Magnetococcus sp. PR-3: one gene and its partner. The protein of the gene in region 1 interacts with the protein of each later gene in a pairwise test. Links are inferred from orthologs where the notes say so. Each region holds a gene or a part of one and is shown in the gene's direction. Other genes may lie near its edges. The genes, in order: V5T57_RS00570 and mrdA.

Region 1 (5,246 bases):
ATCCAGGCACTATGGTAGGGCTGTTTGCTCAACGTCAACTGGTATCGACCATCCCGTCTGTCCAGCCGCCAATGTAGGTTGGCATTTTTTAAGGTAACGGCCAACCGAACCCCTTCATCATGGGTACCCAATTGTGCCTGTTTAACCCATGGATCTTCAATACGGGGCAAAACCACCTGGGCATGCAGCGTGTTCGGCCAATCCACCACCAAGGTTGCCGAGTCCGCCAACCAGTTTACTTGAGGTTCAGGAAGTCGGGATGCTCCGCCAAGAAACAGATGCCACGCCGCTTCGTCATACTGGATCTCTAGATGACTCAACTCTATGAGTGTGCTCTGCAGAGCTTGTGGCCACCGAACCCAAAGCCCTTTTTCTGCCATCACCACTTCAGGGGGCTGCTCTCCATTTAAGGGTAAAATACGCACGCCTTGCCCACTCCACTGCAGCTGTGCTTTGAAGTGGGGCGCCATTTTGGGTGGCTTAATGGTATTCCAAATGGCCGCTTGGCATCGTAAGGTAACACCTCCAGCGGGCCAACCTTGTAAAATTTGGCAACGTTGGGGGTGTTCTTGCAGGGCACCAACAGGAATAAAGAGTTGATGCATGCCATTTTTATGCTCATCCAAACGCGCTTGAGCCCCCCATGAGGGTAGCGTAAGCAAAAAAATCACGCCAAATAGGATAATCTGGGCCCAAACACACGGCCTGACCTTTTGGAATAGCTTTATAAACGGTAAACTATCCATTTTTGAGTACCCTTTGTTAGTTGGGGGTGCGCAATGGGACAGTGGATTTCACGCAAACGGAACGGCGAATACTCCCCATGCCGGAAAATCATACAGACAAGGGTGCACCGAAAAAAGGTGCGGTGAAACCAAAACGTAAATCCAGCTGGGTATGGCGCTGGTTTAAACGTCTTTTTGTACTGGGGTTACTCCTCTCCCTGGCAGGCGGTATTTACGGTTGGTCCATCTATCTTAAGTTCTCTAAAGATCTGCCGACGCTACGCAGTTTAGAGGAGTACCACCCCTCTTTGGTGACACGGGTGTATGCCCGAGACTACCGGTTGATGGGGGAGTTTTATATTGAGCGGCGGAAGTTTATTCCCATTAAAGATGTGCCGCCTATGCTCATTAACGCTTTTTTAGCAACAGAAGATGCTCGTTTTTACAGCCATTTTGGCCTGGACCCTGTCGGCATTGTCCGGGCTTTCATCACCAACATGAAAGCCGGTCGGGTGGTCCAGGGCGCCTCCACCATCACCCAGCAGGTGGCAAAAACATTTTTACTCACAGCCGAGCGTAGTTATACACGAAAAATTAAAGAGGCCATCCTAGCCCTGCGTATTGAAGAGTCCCTCACCAAACAGGAGATCCTTGAACTCTACATCAACCAGATCTATCTGGGTGCAGGCGCTTACGGGGTTAGCTCCGCAGCACGTATTTATTTCAATAAAGATGTCTCAGAGTTGACCATTGCCCAGATGGCGATGCTTGCCGCTCTGCCTAAGGCCCCTTCCCGCTATTCACCATGGCGCTACAAAACGCGGGCAAAAAAACGACAACGGGCTGTTTTACAGCGCATGTATGATGTTGGCCACATCAACCGTGAGCAAGCCAAAGCAGAGGTCTCACGCCCCTTGGATCTGGCCCGTCCTCAGGTTCCCTTAGAACAGGTTGCTCCACACTATTTGGAACATGTACGCCGCACCTTGCAAGAGGAGTGGGGATCCTACCGTCTCTACCGAGGGGGGCTGGATGTCTACACCACCCTGGATCCCACCCTACAGGTCGCCGCTCAGCAAGCGGTAAGAGATGGTCTGGTCGCGTACAGTAAACGCCACGGTTACATGGGCCCCATCGGCACCATTGAGAACCTGGATCAAACCGCCATGGCCAAATGGCTCAAAAAGGTGGAGAAGGATCCTGTCACCACTCAGGGCTTTGTCAAAGCGGTGGTGCTTGAAATTCCTAAAGAGGGGCCTGCTAAAATTATGTTGGCCAAAGGGCATAGTTTTGACCTGCCCTTTTCTGGTGTTGAATGGGCACGTCCACGCACCGAGAAAAAGCTAAGACCCGGCCGAAAGATCAAAAAAATCAGTGATCTTTTACAGGTAGGAGACATCATTTTAGTGGATCTAAAACCTGTACTCAAACCGGACCCGCATAACCCTGGTGAACTTATTCCAGGTCATCAAGCCATTTTGGCCCAGGAGCCGGATGCCGAAGCTGCGCTCATCAGTATGGACCCCCACACCGGGCAGATCATTGCCATGGTGGGTGGCTATGACTTTAGCCGGAGTGAATACAACCGAGCGACCCAATCCAAACGTCTACCGGGCTCAGCTTACAAACCCTTTTTGTATGCCGCAGCCTTGGCCAATGGCTATAATCCAGCCACCCGTATTGATGACTCCCCCATCCCCATTGTCTATCATGATGGCGTGACCGGAGAGCGTAAAATATGGAAAGCTGAAAACTATGAAAAACGCTTTCATGGACCCACAACACTCCGGGTGGCGTTAGAACACTCCCGAAACCTTGTGACCATTCGACTGATGAAAAACCTGGGGGTCAAAAAGGTCGTTCCTTTTGTGCAAAAGTTTGGGTTGCGTATTCCAGAATCCAGACGCGACCTCTCCATCTCCCTGGGTACCATGAACTACTCCCCCATGCAGATGGCCCAAGCCTATGCAGCCTTCCCTAATGGCGGTAAATTGGTGGAACCGGTCTATATTGCACGCGTCCAAGATAGGTATGGACGTACCATCCACCGTCATGGTGGGGGGGACTGCCTGTTGTGCCATAAAGAGACGGAACGCTCTATTACCGACATGCTGCAAGGCCGTAAAACCGATTTACCCAAAGGCCATGAAAACATGTTTGGGGAGCAGGTTATGGACCCCAAAGTCGCCTACCAGGTAACCAGTATGCTTAAAGGGGTGGTCAGCCATGGTACGGGGCGCCGTGCCCGGGTCATTAAACGTCCCCTCGCCGGTAAAACAGGGACCACCAACGATCTACGCGATGCCTGGTTCCTTGGGTATAGCCCCTCCTTGGTTACCTCTGTTTGGGTAGGCCGGGATGATTACAAGACCCTTGGCTATAAAGAAACAGGCTCTAAGGCAGCGCTACCGATCTGGACCAACTATATGCAAGCAGCCCTTAAAGATCGGCCCGTGGTAGATTTTCCCGTCCCGGCGGGCATCTATCTGGAATCTGTAGATGGTCATGACGGCGGTCCTGTGACCGACAGCACCAAACGGGTGGTATTAGAAGCCTTTAAACCGGATGATCGCACCGTGCGGGCCAAGGAGCTTCGTCAACGCCGCAGCCCTGCTCGCCACCGTGGACAAACATTAAACCAAGGCTCAACATCTCAAACCGGAGGATCACCGGGTATCTCTATACCTTCTGGTCTTTATTAATAGGTGAACCATGCCCTCTCTCTTTGCCACACCGTTTCGACTCTTTTTTCTACTAGGGCTGAGCTACGGTTTTTTGGCCATGGCCATGTGGGTAGGAACCTTACTCATCCCTGAAGGTTGGCCACTGGTCCCCATGCTGATCGATAGCACACTCATGCCGGTTTTTTGGCATGGCCATGAGCTGGTTTTTGGCTTTTGTGGTGCCATTGGAGTGGGTTTTTTACTGACTGCCGCAGGGAATTGGGTCGGCAAACCCCTGGTTACCCCGGTACAGACCCTCTTGCTAGCCACAGCCTGGCTGATCGGTAGATTGGTCTTAATGCTCTCTGGCCCGTTACCCGAAATCTGGGTAAGTGTGGGCAATGCTCTATTTCCTCTCCTGACCCTTCTTCTCTTTCTCTACCACCTGGGTGGTTCAAAGAACCCTTGGCATCGGTCAGTACTCTTGGCCTATGGGCTGTACGCCGTTATCAATATCCTCTCTGTTCCCACGGCTTTGGAGATACTCCCCATTCCTTGGGCCAGTACGGGCCCCAAACTGGGTATGGCTGCGCTGATCTTGATCGTTACGGCCATAGGGGGTCGTATTATTCCACTCTTTACCGTGAACTGGTTAAAGAACAGTGGGCGGGATAGCCAAGCGAGTTACACCCCCCTACCCTGGCTTGAGAACGCCACCTTGGTTATGACACTGCTGGTCATCGCGGGTATGATGTTTATGGGTATGGAAAACCCATGGATGGCCTTTCTCTACCTTCCCACAGGCATACTTCACCTCATGCGTCTCGCACGCTGGAACGGACACCGCACCGCCAGTGCACCCATTGTGTGGGTGATGCATGTGGGCTACTTGTCCATTCCTCTGGGGTTCATAGCCTTAGCACTACCTTTTAAATTGGATGTTGTCCGCATCCTCACAGCTTTTCACATCTGGACCATTGGGGTTGGGGGGCTCTTTTTGATCGGTATTGTTACCCGGGTAGGATTGGGCCATACCGGCCGCCCCATCCAACCACACCCATGGACAGTACTAGCCTACGGCCTGTTCTTGGTCGCTTTATTGGTACGATCAATCGTCCCCATGATTTGGCAAGAGGTATTGGGAGAAAGCTACTGGTTATCCGGAAGTATCTGGATGGCCGCCATGCTGCTTATTTTAATTCGCTATCTGCCTATTTTACTGACGCCACGCCCCGATGGAAAAGTGGGATAGAGCGCTAGACCAGCCTAAAAACCTGATCTAGACCTGCTACTTTAAAGAGGCGTTCGAGCTTAGGGTGTAGGTTGCGTATGGCAATGGTGTAGGCTTTTTCACCTAAGGCTTGGTGAAAAAGCAGAAACACCCCCAACCCGACACTGTCCATGACCTCTATCTTGGTACAGTCAATGACCACATCCAAATGATCGGGAATACGCTCTGCCAGTTCAAGGTAAGGGGTATAGGAATAAAAACCTGGCGCACTTTGGGGGATGATGCAGAAGGAGTGTGCATCTACTTTTAATGCAAATTCAGGATTGACTGTCTGTGTAATCATCTGTCCCACCTGCTCAATAAATCCTACATAATCTATACATGACATCTTGGCATAAATATGGGTGAGATCAACGAGATTGTTTGAGAAAGCATATCTCAATAAAAAGTCATGCGTGCTCACCATGAAATAAAAGGGGGCACGGTCCGCCAACCATTCACCATAGAGTCCTTCAGATTTTGACGTGCCCAGTAGGTTTTGAACCGTTTGAGATAGGTATTTTGAGGTTGAATCATCAACAACTGGATGAACCCCAGATCTACGTCATAAAACACAACTTTCTTTAC
Region 2 (10,269 bases), on another replicon or contig:
AGTTACGGTCTGCCAAGGCTAAGTTGCCGGTGATCTGACGAAGCGCGTTGGGATGGATGCTCTTATCATACCGCTGCGCCGTTTCAAACAGTGTCATCAGCCGGGATGGATCTTCCTCAAAGGCGTTGGGGCAGCTCACCGTGAGCATGTCCCCATCCAGCACAAAGCAGTCTTCCAGCGGTACTGATTGAAGTTCAGTATCTTTATGTTCTTCCGCATATTGGTGAAGAAAGACTTGGCAGAGATTATGAATCTGCTTGGCCGTTTGGTAGTAGCGGCGCATGAACTGCTCAACGCCCAACATGCCTTCACGATCTTTATAGCTAAAATCTTGAGCAATGGTGACCTGGTGACCAAAAGTCAAACGGTCATCCCGTCGGTCTGCTGTGTAGTGCAGAGCGTTACGAATACGCCAAAGAAACTCCCGAGCTCGGGTGAAGGTGTTGTACTCCTCCTCGGTAATTAACTGTTGAGGAATGAGATCTTTAACACGCTGAACCTTATAGCGATATTTGGCGGCCCAGAAGAGGGTGTGGATGTCTCTTAAACCGCCTGGGTTCTCTTTAATATTAGGTTCTAAATAGAACAAGGAGTTGCCAAAGCGTTCATGGCGTTTGGTCTGCTCTTCCAGTTTTTCTTTAAGAAAACCGGCAGGATCAGAAAGTACACGGTCCTGAAACTGATCTCGAAAAGTCTTAAAAAGTTTGCGGTTCCCGGCTAAAAAGCGGGATTCCAGCATGCTGGTGCGGTTTTCGATCTCTTCATTAGCCTGCGCCATGCATTCATCTAAGGTGCGAACTGCTTGGCCAACATCCAAACCCAGATCCCAAAGGAAGTAGAGAACCTTCTCAATTTTGCCGGTAATGTCAGCTTTGGCACCATCCGGAATAATAAATAAAAGGTCAATATCGGAGTAGGGGGCCAGTTCCCCCCGGCCATAACCCCCCGTGGCGACCATGGCATACCGCTCTTCTGGACTCTCCTGAAACGTCGAGGCTTCATGTTCACTCAATTGATCAGAGATCCCATGAATGAGCGCGTGCAGGCGGTTGAGCAGTAGATCCACCACAAAGGTGTGTCCTTTAACAATGCGCCGTCCCGAGGCCCCACTTTCATGTTCGAGACGTAGGGCCTCCCGGCCCATTTGCAGGGCATTCTTAAAGAGTTGAACAAGCTCTTGCCGTCCTTTTGTTTCTAGGATATTGGCACCATGTCGTCGCAGAGAATCTGCAATGGCGGCGTCCAATTCAGCAATATTGACCAGAGGGCGTTTGGCATCTCGATGCATGATAAAGCCATTAATGAAGGTAATGCGCTGCTGCCCTGTAATGGGTGCTTGAAGCGCTGGTAGGTAACGTGTACATTCCTATAGCTTAAGTCCAAATGCCTCCGTCGCCAAGGATGCACCGTTTATTGCATACACTTTTGGTGTCGGAAAGGCTGGATATTGGCAGGGTTACGCCACTATGGTTTCAGTGACGTACAAACCCTATCTATAGAGTAGACCCTTGTACCTGAGGTTCCACGGTAATGTTGAGTAAACTTTTGGGGCTTTTCTCCACCGATATGGCCATTGACCTTGGCACAGCCAACACTTTGGTCTATGTGCGAGGAAAAGGCATCGTACTTTCTGAACCTTCGGTGGTGGCTATCCATGAAAGCCCACGGAATGGTCGTAAAGTCTTGGCGGTGGGTAATGAAGCCAAACGTATGTTGGGCCGTACCCCCGGTAATATTGTGGCCACCCGTCCCATGCGCGATGGGGTGATCGCTGACTTTACGGTGACGGAGGCGATGCTGAAGCATTTTATTCGCCGGGTTCATAAGCGCCGCTTTTTTCATTCTCCACGCATTATTGTCTGCGTGCCCAACGGTGCGACACCTGTGGAGCGTAAAGCCATTCGGGAATCTGCTGAGACAGCGGGTGCCCGAGAGGTGTTCTTGATTGAAGAACCCATGGCTGCGGCCATTGGGGCCGGGTTGCCGGTTACCGATGCCTCAGGATCCATGGTGGTAGATATTGGTGGCGGAACCAGTGAAGTTGCCATTATATCCCTGGCTGGCATCGTTTTTTCTCGTTCCATTCGTGTGGGTGGGGATAAAATGGATGAGGCCATTATGGCCCACGTCCGGCGTAAATACTCCCTGCTGATCGGCGAGAGCACGGCGGAAATGATTAAAATTCAGGTTGGCTCGGCCTATCCTCAGGAAGAACGTATTGAGGTAGAGGTTAAGGGGCGTGACTTGATTAATGGTGTGCCTAAGCATCAGATCATCTCTGATCCTGAAATTCTTGAAGCCCTGCAAGAGCCCATCAATGCCATAACCGAAGGGGTGCGTACTGCCCTGGAACGTTGCCCGCCTGAGTTGGCGGCGGATATCGTGGATCGGGGTATTGTCCTCACCGGTGGCGGTGGCTTGCTGCGTGGGCTCGATCGTCTGCTCTCAGAAGAGACGGGTTTACCTGTCATTGTGGCCGAAGATCCACTCTCCTGTGTGGTGATGGGATCCGGTAAAGCGTTGGATGAACTGGATGCCATGTCTGACATCCTTACTGACCAGTAAAAACTTGGTAGGATGAAATGCTGCCCTTGTGGAGCTTCATACGTCTGCACCGACAAAGATTAACGGCCGCAACCTTTCTGTTGCTGGCCGTTTTTCTATTATTTGTACTCCGGGCAGACTCGCCAGGTATGCAGACCTTTAAGGGGAGTGTTGCTAACCTGATGGGGGGGGTGCAACGTTTGTTGCTCTCCCCTGTCGAGGCTACCCGTGCAGCGAATCAACGGTTGCAGGAGCTAGGGCGGCTTGATGAGGAGAACAGACGCCTGAAGCGGCAGGTCTCTAACCTGGGGCCCATGCGTTTGCAGCTGGATGAGACCCTTAAGGAGAACAGGCGTCTGCGGCAGATTTTGCGTATGCCGGTTGAGCCTTCTTATACCTATACCGTGGCCCGTGTGGTCGGGGATAGCTCTTCTGCCTTTTCCCGTGTTCTGCTGGTCAACGCCGGTGCTGAGGAAAAAGTACGACCGGATACCCCTGCTGTAAGTCCTGCGGGTGTGGTGGGTCGTGTGGTGGCCGTTGGGACCCGGCGCAGTACTGTGTTGACCCTTCAGGATATCAACTCCCGTGTGCCGGTCCAGGTCCAGCGCTCCCGTTTACGGGCGGTGGTGGCGGGGCGTAATGATCAAACCCTGGATCTTCGTTTTGTGGTCAAAGGGGGGGATATTCATGTGGGTGATCTACTCATTACCTCTGGTACGGGGGGGGTGTTTCCCAGGGGTATTGGCGTTGCCCGTGTGACCGCATTAAATCTTAATGTCGATGGTCTGTTTATCCAGGCAAAAGCCCGTTCTTTGGTTGATTTGGATCGCTTAGAAGAGCTGCGTTTAATGCTTCCTGTGGTAGAAACCGTACCACTACGGGAGCGGGATGAGGCTACGATAACCGATTCCACCGATTTGCGGCCCCTGGGTCTGATGCCTGAAGCATCACCATCGCCATGACCTTAGCGGGTACCTTACTGGCACCTTGGTTGCCCTTTTTAAGTCTGTTGCTGGCGGTGGCGGTGCAGGAGGTTGCGCTGCCCTATGAGGCATGGTCGGTTTGGCGCCCAGATCTGTTGTTGGTTGCCCTGTTTTACTGGCGACTCTACCGCCCGGACCGCTGTGGGCCAGGTTCTGCCTTTAGTGCAGGTTTGACGGTTGATGTGCTCAGTGGGGGACCGCTGGGTATGAATGCACTGAGTAAAACACTCATTACCCTGTTGATTCGTCGGTTTGGTCGTCGGTTGCGGGCGACGGATGCCATCTTTCTATTGCCCATTTTGGCGCTATTGTCCATGCTGGATCAGTTCATTCAGCTTGGCTTGTCTACCTTGTTGCAAGGGTGGGGCGTGCGCTGGCCGCTTCTGTTTGGCCGTATTGCAGCCACAGCTTTGATCGCCCCTTTAATCGTGGCCCTGCTGATCCATATTCACCGTATCTGGTTGGGAGAAACCCCCCGTGCTGGAAGATGAGTACGAACGCTTCCGAATCGATGCCCGTAAACGGGTATTGCTGCTGGGTGGGCTGCAAGGTGGGCTGTTTTTACTGCTTGCTGGGCGGCTCTTTCAGCTACAGGTGCTGAAAGGGGGCGATTATAAAGATCTGGCAGAAGATAACCGGATTAGCTGGAACCCTATCCCGGCCCCCAGGGGGCGTATTTTAGACCGCTTTGGTCAGGTGATGGTGGACAATGTTCCAGACTACCGTCTGTTAATTGTTCCCGAGCGGGCAGGGCCCCTTATGCCACTGGTGGCCCGTCTGCGTAAGTTGGTGGATCTGACCGATGATGAGGTGGAAGGGTTACTTAAACAGGTTAAGCGTCAGCGCTCTTTTCTCCCTGTTCAGGTTAAAGACAATCTAAAATGGGAAGAGGTGAGCCGGCTTGAGGCTAGGCAGCACGCCTTCCCAGGTATGATGATACAGGCGCAAAGTCGGCGGAACTACCCCCATGGTAATAGTGCAGCCCACTTGCTTGGGTACTTGGGGGAGGTTGTCGGGCGGGATCGAGAACGATTTAGCCGGGTAGCTTTCCGATCAGGTGATCTGGTGGGTAAAACGGGCATGGAACGTGCCTTCGAAAAAAAATTGCGGGGGGATGAAGGCATCTCCGAAATTGAGGTTAATGCCGTTGGGCGTCAGGTGCGGCAGCTGCGGGCCAGCCAGCCAAAGACTGGTGAAGATCTGGTCCTTACCATTGATATGGCCTTGCAGCAGGATGCCGAAAAGGCCTTGGGGAATCGTGCCGGTGCGGTGGTGGTGATGGATCCCCGCAGTGGTGAGATCTTGGCCTTGGTTAGTTCTCCGTCCTATAATCCCAATCAATTCATTCAAGGTTTTACCAGTAACGCCTGGAATACCCTGATTAATGATCCCAAGCGTCCTCTCTCCAACAAAGTTCTGCAAGGTCAATATCCGCCTGGCTCAACCTTCAAGATGGTTGTGGCCCTTTCAGCTTTAGGGGAAGGGGTTATCACCCCGACCCAAAAGCTCCATTGTCCAGGGTATTGGTCGTACAAAGGTCATCGGTTCCACTGTTGGCACCGGGGGGGGCATGGCTGGGTAGACCTGAACAAGGCCATGTCTCAATCCTGTGATGTCTATTTTTATCGTATTGCCGATAAATTGGGTATTGACCAGATTCATGCGATGGCGGGTCGTTTTGGTTTTGGTCAGACAACGGGGATTGAGCTGGGCGGTGAGAGCCGAGGGCTTAACCCATCCCGTAACTGGAAACGCATGCGTCATCGGAAAATATGGTTTCCCGGTGAGACATTGATTACCGCCATTGGTCAGGGGTATCTCTCCGCCACACCACTACAGTTGGTCAATATGACAGCAACCATCGCCAACGGGGGGACACTTTACCAGCCTTCTTTGGTGCGCCCTCGTGGTGGTTACGAGCCCCGAGTGCTCAATCATGCCCGGCTGGATCCTGAACATCTTCAGTTGGTGCAAAAATCGATGGAGTATGTCTACTACGGTCGCTCAGGCACGGCCCGCAATGCCAAACCAGAAACGGTCAGAGCTGCCGGCAAAACGGGTACCTCACAGGTGGTACGGCATCGACGTAAAACCGAGGGAGGCAAGCCGATTCCTGAAGAGCAAGAACGGTTTAAGGACCATGCGCTGTTTGTCAGTTATGCCCCCTCAACAGACCCAGAGTTGGCTATTGCGGTGATTGTTGAACATGGTGGACATGGGGGTAGTACTGCCGCACCGGTTGCTCAGGCGATTATTGATGCACACTTTACCCGTCGACAACTGCGTTGGGAACGCCGAGCGGTATGAACAGCGATAAACGACAAAAACGAAAAGGTATTTTAACGCCTTCATCGCAACGTTTAACCATGGAAGAGCGGGTTTATCGCTTTCCCTGGGGCCTGTTTTTGGCGGTTCTTGCCATTTTAGGTATTGGGTTAGGGGTTCTGTATTCAGCTACGGGTGGGGACAGTAATATTCTCATCAAGCAGGGGGTACGGATTGTCGCCATGCTGATGCTGTTTTTTATGTTGGCCTTGGCGGGAGAAAAAGTTTTTCGGCACAACGCCTATTTAATCTACCTCTTGGTGTTATTACTATTGGTGGCGGTATTTGCCATGGGCCATATCGGTATGGGGGCTCGGCGGTGGATTGATCTGGGGATTATGCGCTTGCAGCCTTCAGAGCTGATGAAGGTGGCTCTGGCGATTGCTCTGGCGCGTTGGTTTCATGATCGAAATGTGGCCAAAGGTATTGGCTTAAAAGATCTGATCGGCCCCGCTTTTTTGATCGGCCTGCCCATGGTTTTAATCTTAAAGCAGCCAGATCTGGGTACGGCCATTGCGGTAGCGGCCATTGGGATTACCGTCGTGTTTGTGGCTGGATTGTCATGGAAAATTCTTCTTGGTGGTTTTGTTATGCTTGGTGCCGCCATGCCCTTGGTATGGAATAGTTTGCATGACTATCAGCGGCGCCGGGTTGAGACGCTCCTCTCCCCAGAGAGTGATCCATTGGGGGCTGGTTATCACATTATTCAGTCTAAAATTGCAGTGGGATCTGGTGGTGTGTTGGGAAAAGGGTATCTTTCTGGCAGTCAGAACCTGTTGAATTTTCTACCTGAACGGCATACCGATTTTATTTTTTCAGTGCTTGCTGAAGAGTGGGGCTTTGTTGGTGCCATTGTTCTGCTTGGGCTTTATGCCATTGTCGTTGCACGTGGTTTGTTTATCTGTATGACAGCGCGAAACCGCTTTGGAATGCTATTAGCTGTTGGCCTGTTAACCATGTTAGGACTGCAAGTTGTCATTAACATTGGCATGGTTGTCGGCATTCTGCCTGTGGTGGGGATACCCCTTCCTCTGGTAAGCTACGGCGGTAGCTCACTATTAACAACAATGGTGGCCATGGGGCTGTTGGCCCATGTGAGTATCCATTCAAAATCCATGAGCCGGACTGTGTAGCCGGGAGTGAATAATGAAATTATCGCAATTGGCCAGTCAGTTGCAGCTGACTTTGCATGGCGAAGATGTTGAGATTACAACCGTTTCTCCGGTGGAGTCCGCATCATCAGGTGCGCTCTCGTTTGTGTTAGAACCGGGCTATCTTGAAAAAATGGGCTCAGCCTCCGCTTTGATCATCAGTCAAAAAGTTGCAGAGACAGGGCAGGTCAAGCGACCACATTTAGTGAGTTCAGCACCGGCACTGGATGCGGGGCGAGCTGGTCTTTTGCTGGGTATGTCTGGGTTTGGTGCAAACCACCATGGCATTCACCCAAGTGCGGTTGTCAGCTCTAAAGCCACGGTGGGGCAACGGGTTAGTATTGGCCCCCATGTTGTGGTGGAAGATGATGTGATCCTAGATGATGATGTGGTTTTGCATCCGGGGGTGGTGATCCATCAACGCTGTGAAGTTGGGGCAGGTACCATCATCCATAGTGGTACCGTTGTGGGCTCCGATGGCTTTGGCTATGAATTTGTCCAGGGTCAGCACCAGCGTATTCCACACTTTGGTAATGTCGTCATTGAAGAAGGGGTGGAAATTGGTGCCAATACCACCATTGACCGTGCCCGCTTTGGTGAAACACGTATCGGTGCCGGAACCCGTATCGATAACCAGGTTCAAATTGGACATAATGTTCAAATTGGCAAGAGCTGCATTATTGTTTCTCAGGTGGGTATTGCGGGATCGTGTATCATTGGTGATTATGCCATTCTTGCTGGTCAAGCGGGCTTGGCGCCCCATGTTGAGGTGGGCTCGGGGGCGCGCATTGGTGCCAGTACAGGGCTGGCCTCCGGTAAAGTGCCTGAGGGTGAAACCTGGACCGGTTGGTGGGGGCAGCCGCACAGGGAAAATATGCTGCAGATTAGTACTTTAAAGAAACTTCCTGCCTTTATGAAGCAGGTGAAGGCATTTATGAAAAAGATGGAGAATACCCCATGAACATGACCAGCCATGTGCAAAACCGCTATGCCGCAGGTGCCCAGGCCGTTGAGCCAGAGCTGTGCTGCCCGGTGGACTATGATCAAGATCTTTTGAAACTGTTGCCTAAAGAGATTGTTGATCGGGATTATGGATGTGGGGATCCCTCCCGCTATGTCAAAGCGGGTGATACCGTTTTGGATTTAGGCTCTGGTGGCGGTAAAATCTGCTACATGGCAGCTCAATTGGTGGGAGAGGGCGGGCGTGTGATCGGTGTGGATATGACCGATGATATGCTGGCTTTAGCCCGCCAGTTTCAGTCTGAGATGGCCGAGAAGTTGGGTGAGGATCGGGTTGCGTTCCATAAGGGGCAAATTCAGGATTTGGCGTTGAGTTTGGATGCGGTCTCGGCCTATTTAGCTGAACACCCCGTGCAGAGCGTGGAGCAGATGCAAGCCTTTGAGGCTTGGAAGCAGGCTCAGCGCTCAGAAAGCCCAATGATTCCATCCAACTCTGTGGATCTGGTGGTTTCCAACTGCGTGCTGAACTTGGTGGATGATGCCCATAAGCAGCAGTTAATGTCAGAAATTTTTAGAGTTCTTAAGCCTGGAGGCCGAGCAGCAATCTCCGATATTGTCAGTGATGCACCCATTCCTGATGCAATGAAAAATGATCCTGAACTCTGGTCTGGTTGTATTTCTGGTGCTTTTGAAGAGGCAGGGTTTGGGGATGCTTTCCGTGCGGCTGGCTTTGTGGGGGTTGCTTACGATAAGTGGGATGAAAAACCGTGGCGGGTAGAGGGGGGCATTGAGTTCCGCTCTGTCACCATCGTAGCTCATAAGCCGCCCGTGGTTGATCCATCCGATCAAGGCCATGCTGTTATTTATAAAGGCCCCTTTACCCATGTCACCGATGAGTGGGAAAATATCTACCCCTGTGGGCAACGTATTGCGGTCAATAAGCAGACCTATGAGCTGCTGGGGCGTGAGCCTTATGTCGAACATTTTATTCGCATGGCACCGGCACGGAGTATGTTGCCAACACCCTTTACCCAAGGTCCCGGTACCATCCGTCCTGTTGAGATGATTCGAGGTGGCTCCAGCAGCAGTGGTGGAAGCTGCACCCCTGGTGGGGGCTGCTGTTGAGATTAAATTTGGCACTGATGGCCCGTGTACCCCAGCTTGGTAAGGTTAAAACCAGGCTGGCGGCTACACTGGGTGATCAGACCGCATTGCATGCCCACTGTACGTTATTGAAACATGTGGCCAAACAGCTTCATGCTTGGCCCGGCTCATTGACCTTATGGGCAACCCCTTCCGCTGAACATCCCCTGTTTGAACAACTATTCCCTACGGCTCAACGATCTCTTCAGCCCCAGGGGGATTTGGGTGAGCGTCTGATGCATGCGGTGGATAGCGGCTTGCAACAAGCTGATGGTGTCGTGTTGTTAGGGGCGGATGCCGCTTCTGTTACACCGGCATTGTTGCTACAGGCCGCCCAAGCATTGCTTACCCATGATGTTGTGATGGCCCCTGCTGAGGATGGGGGCTATATTCTGCTGGGGGTTAAACAGTGTGTGCCCAGCCTGTTTCAGCAGATTACCTGGGGTGGGGAGGCTGTGGCTCAGCAAACCCGACAGGCTATTGTTAAGCAGGGGCTGACGCTGTGGGAAAGTGAACCGCAGTGGGATGTGGATACCCCCGAAGATTGGAGCCGTTTTTTACAGAACTTTCAGCCTAACTGAGTACCGGTTTTGGTTGAGTAATAGAGGTGTCTTATTACTGGTATGCCATCTCTGTGTCTCCTATCCCCATTCCATGAGATCTCTCCGGCTTTAGTGTAGGTAGCTTCTCCTTCACAGATCTTATTCTGAGCTAAATGGGGATCCGCTTTTCCTCTCTTTGGTTTTTTCCTGCACGCTTACCACGCAAAAAAATGGTGTTTCAGTAGTCGCGTCAGCCTGTACTTGATCTAGGTCTAATATGGGGCGCTGTTAAGTCGATGGCCTTTATGGTGTATGCCATGCTCCGATAGATCTCTTAATCTAAGTGTACTTTCGCCTACATTTGATCGACAAGCCAACGATTCTGTTTACCTTTTAAAAGTGCCACTATTCGGTCAAATATGGAAAGTCGATAGGTAGAAATATCACTGTTTCGGCATGGCTCGATCACCAAATTTAGTGGGGGGTATTCAATTCCAAAATGGTGCGGGTTTCTACTGTTTCTGCGTGCCAATTAGGCTATGATCGTTCTTTCTTCATGCACAGTTTGATATCTTTTATGGTTGAACGTGACGGATCTTGCTTTGAATCGATGGATTACCC

What was found.
Region 2: the proteins of V5T57_RS00570 (region 1) and mrdA interact in binary tests that used the Escherichia coli proteins (3 or more experiments, as listed by UniProt). The link is inferred for Magnetococcus sp. PR-3 from one-to-one orthologs.

Annotation. Positions count from the first base shown.
Region 1 is NZ_JBAHUQ010000001.1:132,683-137,928, forward strand. The notes cover bases 455-3,627. They hold V5T57_RS00570 (penicillin-binding protein 1A), read left to right. Parts: upstream 455-823; coding sequence 824-3,427; downstream 3,428-3,627. Other genes in these bases: V5T57_RS00565 (hypothetical protein), read right to left, coding at 455-662; V5T57_RS00575 (NnrS family protein), read left to right, coding at 3,438-3,627. In the rest of the region: more of V5T57_RS00565, read right to left, coding at 1-454; more of V5T57_RS00575, read left to right, coding at 3,628-4,640; V5T57_RS00580 (STAS domain-containing protein), read right to left, coding at 4,645-4,962. UniProt on the Escherichia coli protein: Cell wall formation. Synthesis of cross-linked peptidoglycan from the lipid intermediates.
Region 2 is NZ_JBAHUQ010000022.1:21,060-31,328, forward strand. What follows is about bases 3,420-6,419. They hold mrdA (penicillin-binding protein 2), read left to right. Parts: upstream 3,420-4,004; coding sequence 4,005-5,834; downstream 5,835-6,419. Other genes in these bases: mreC (rod shape-determining protein MreC), read left to right, coding at 3,420-3,506; mreD (rod shape-determining protein MreD), read left to right, coding at 3,503-4,018; rodA (rod shape-determining protein RodA), read left to right, coding at 5,831-6,419. Outside these bases: glnD ([protein-PII] uridylyltransferase), read right to left, coding at 1-1,288; V5T57_RS13245 (rod shape-determining protein), read left to right, coding at 1,531-2,565; more of mreC, read left to right, coding at 2,583-3,419; more of rodA, read left to right, coding at 6,420-6,985; lpxD (UDP-3-O-(3-hydroxymyristoyl)glucosamine N-acyltransferase), read left to right, coding at 6,999-7,964; V5T57_RS13275 (methyltransferase domain-containing protein), read left to right, coding at 7,961-9,088; V5T57_RS13280 (TIGR04282 family arsenosugar biosynthesis glycosyltransferase), read left to right, coding at 9,085-9,687; V5T57_RS13285 (YcjX family GTP-binding protein), read left to right, coding at 10,251-10,269. UniProt on the Escherichia coli protein: Catalyzes cross-linking of the peptidoglycan cell wall. Responsible for the determination of the rod shape of the cell. Is probably required for lateral peptidoglycan synthesis and maintenance of the correct diameter during lateral and centripetal growth.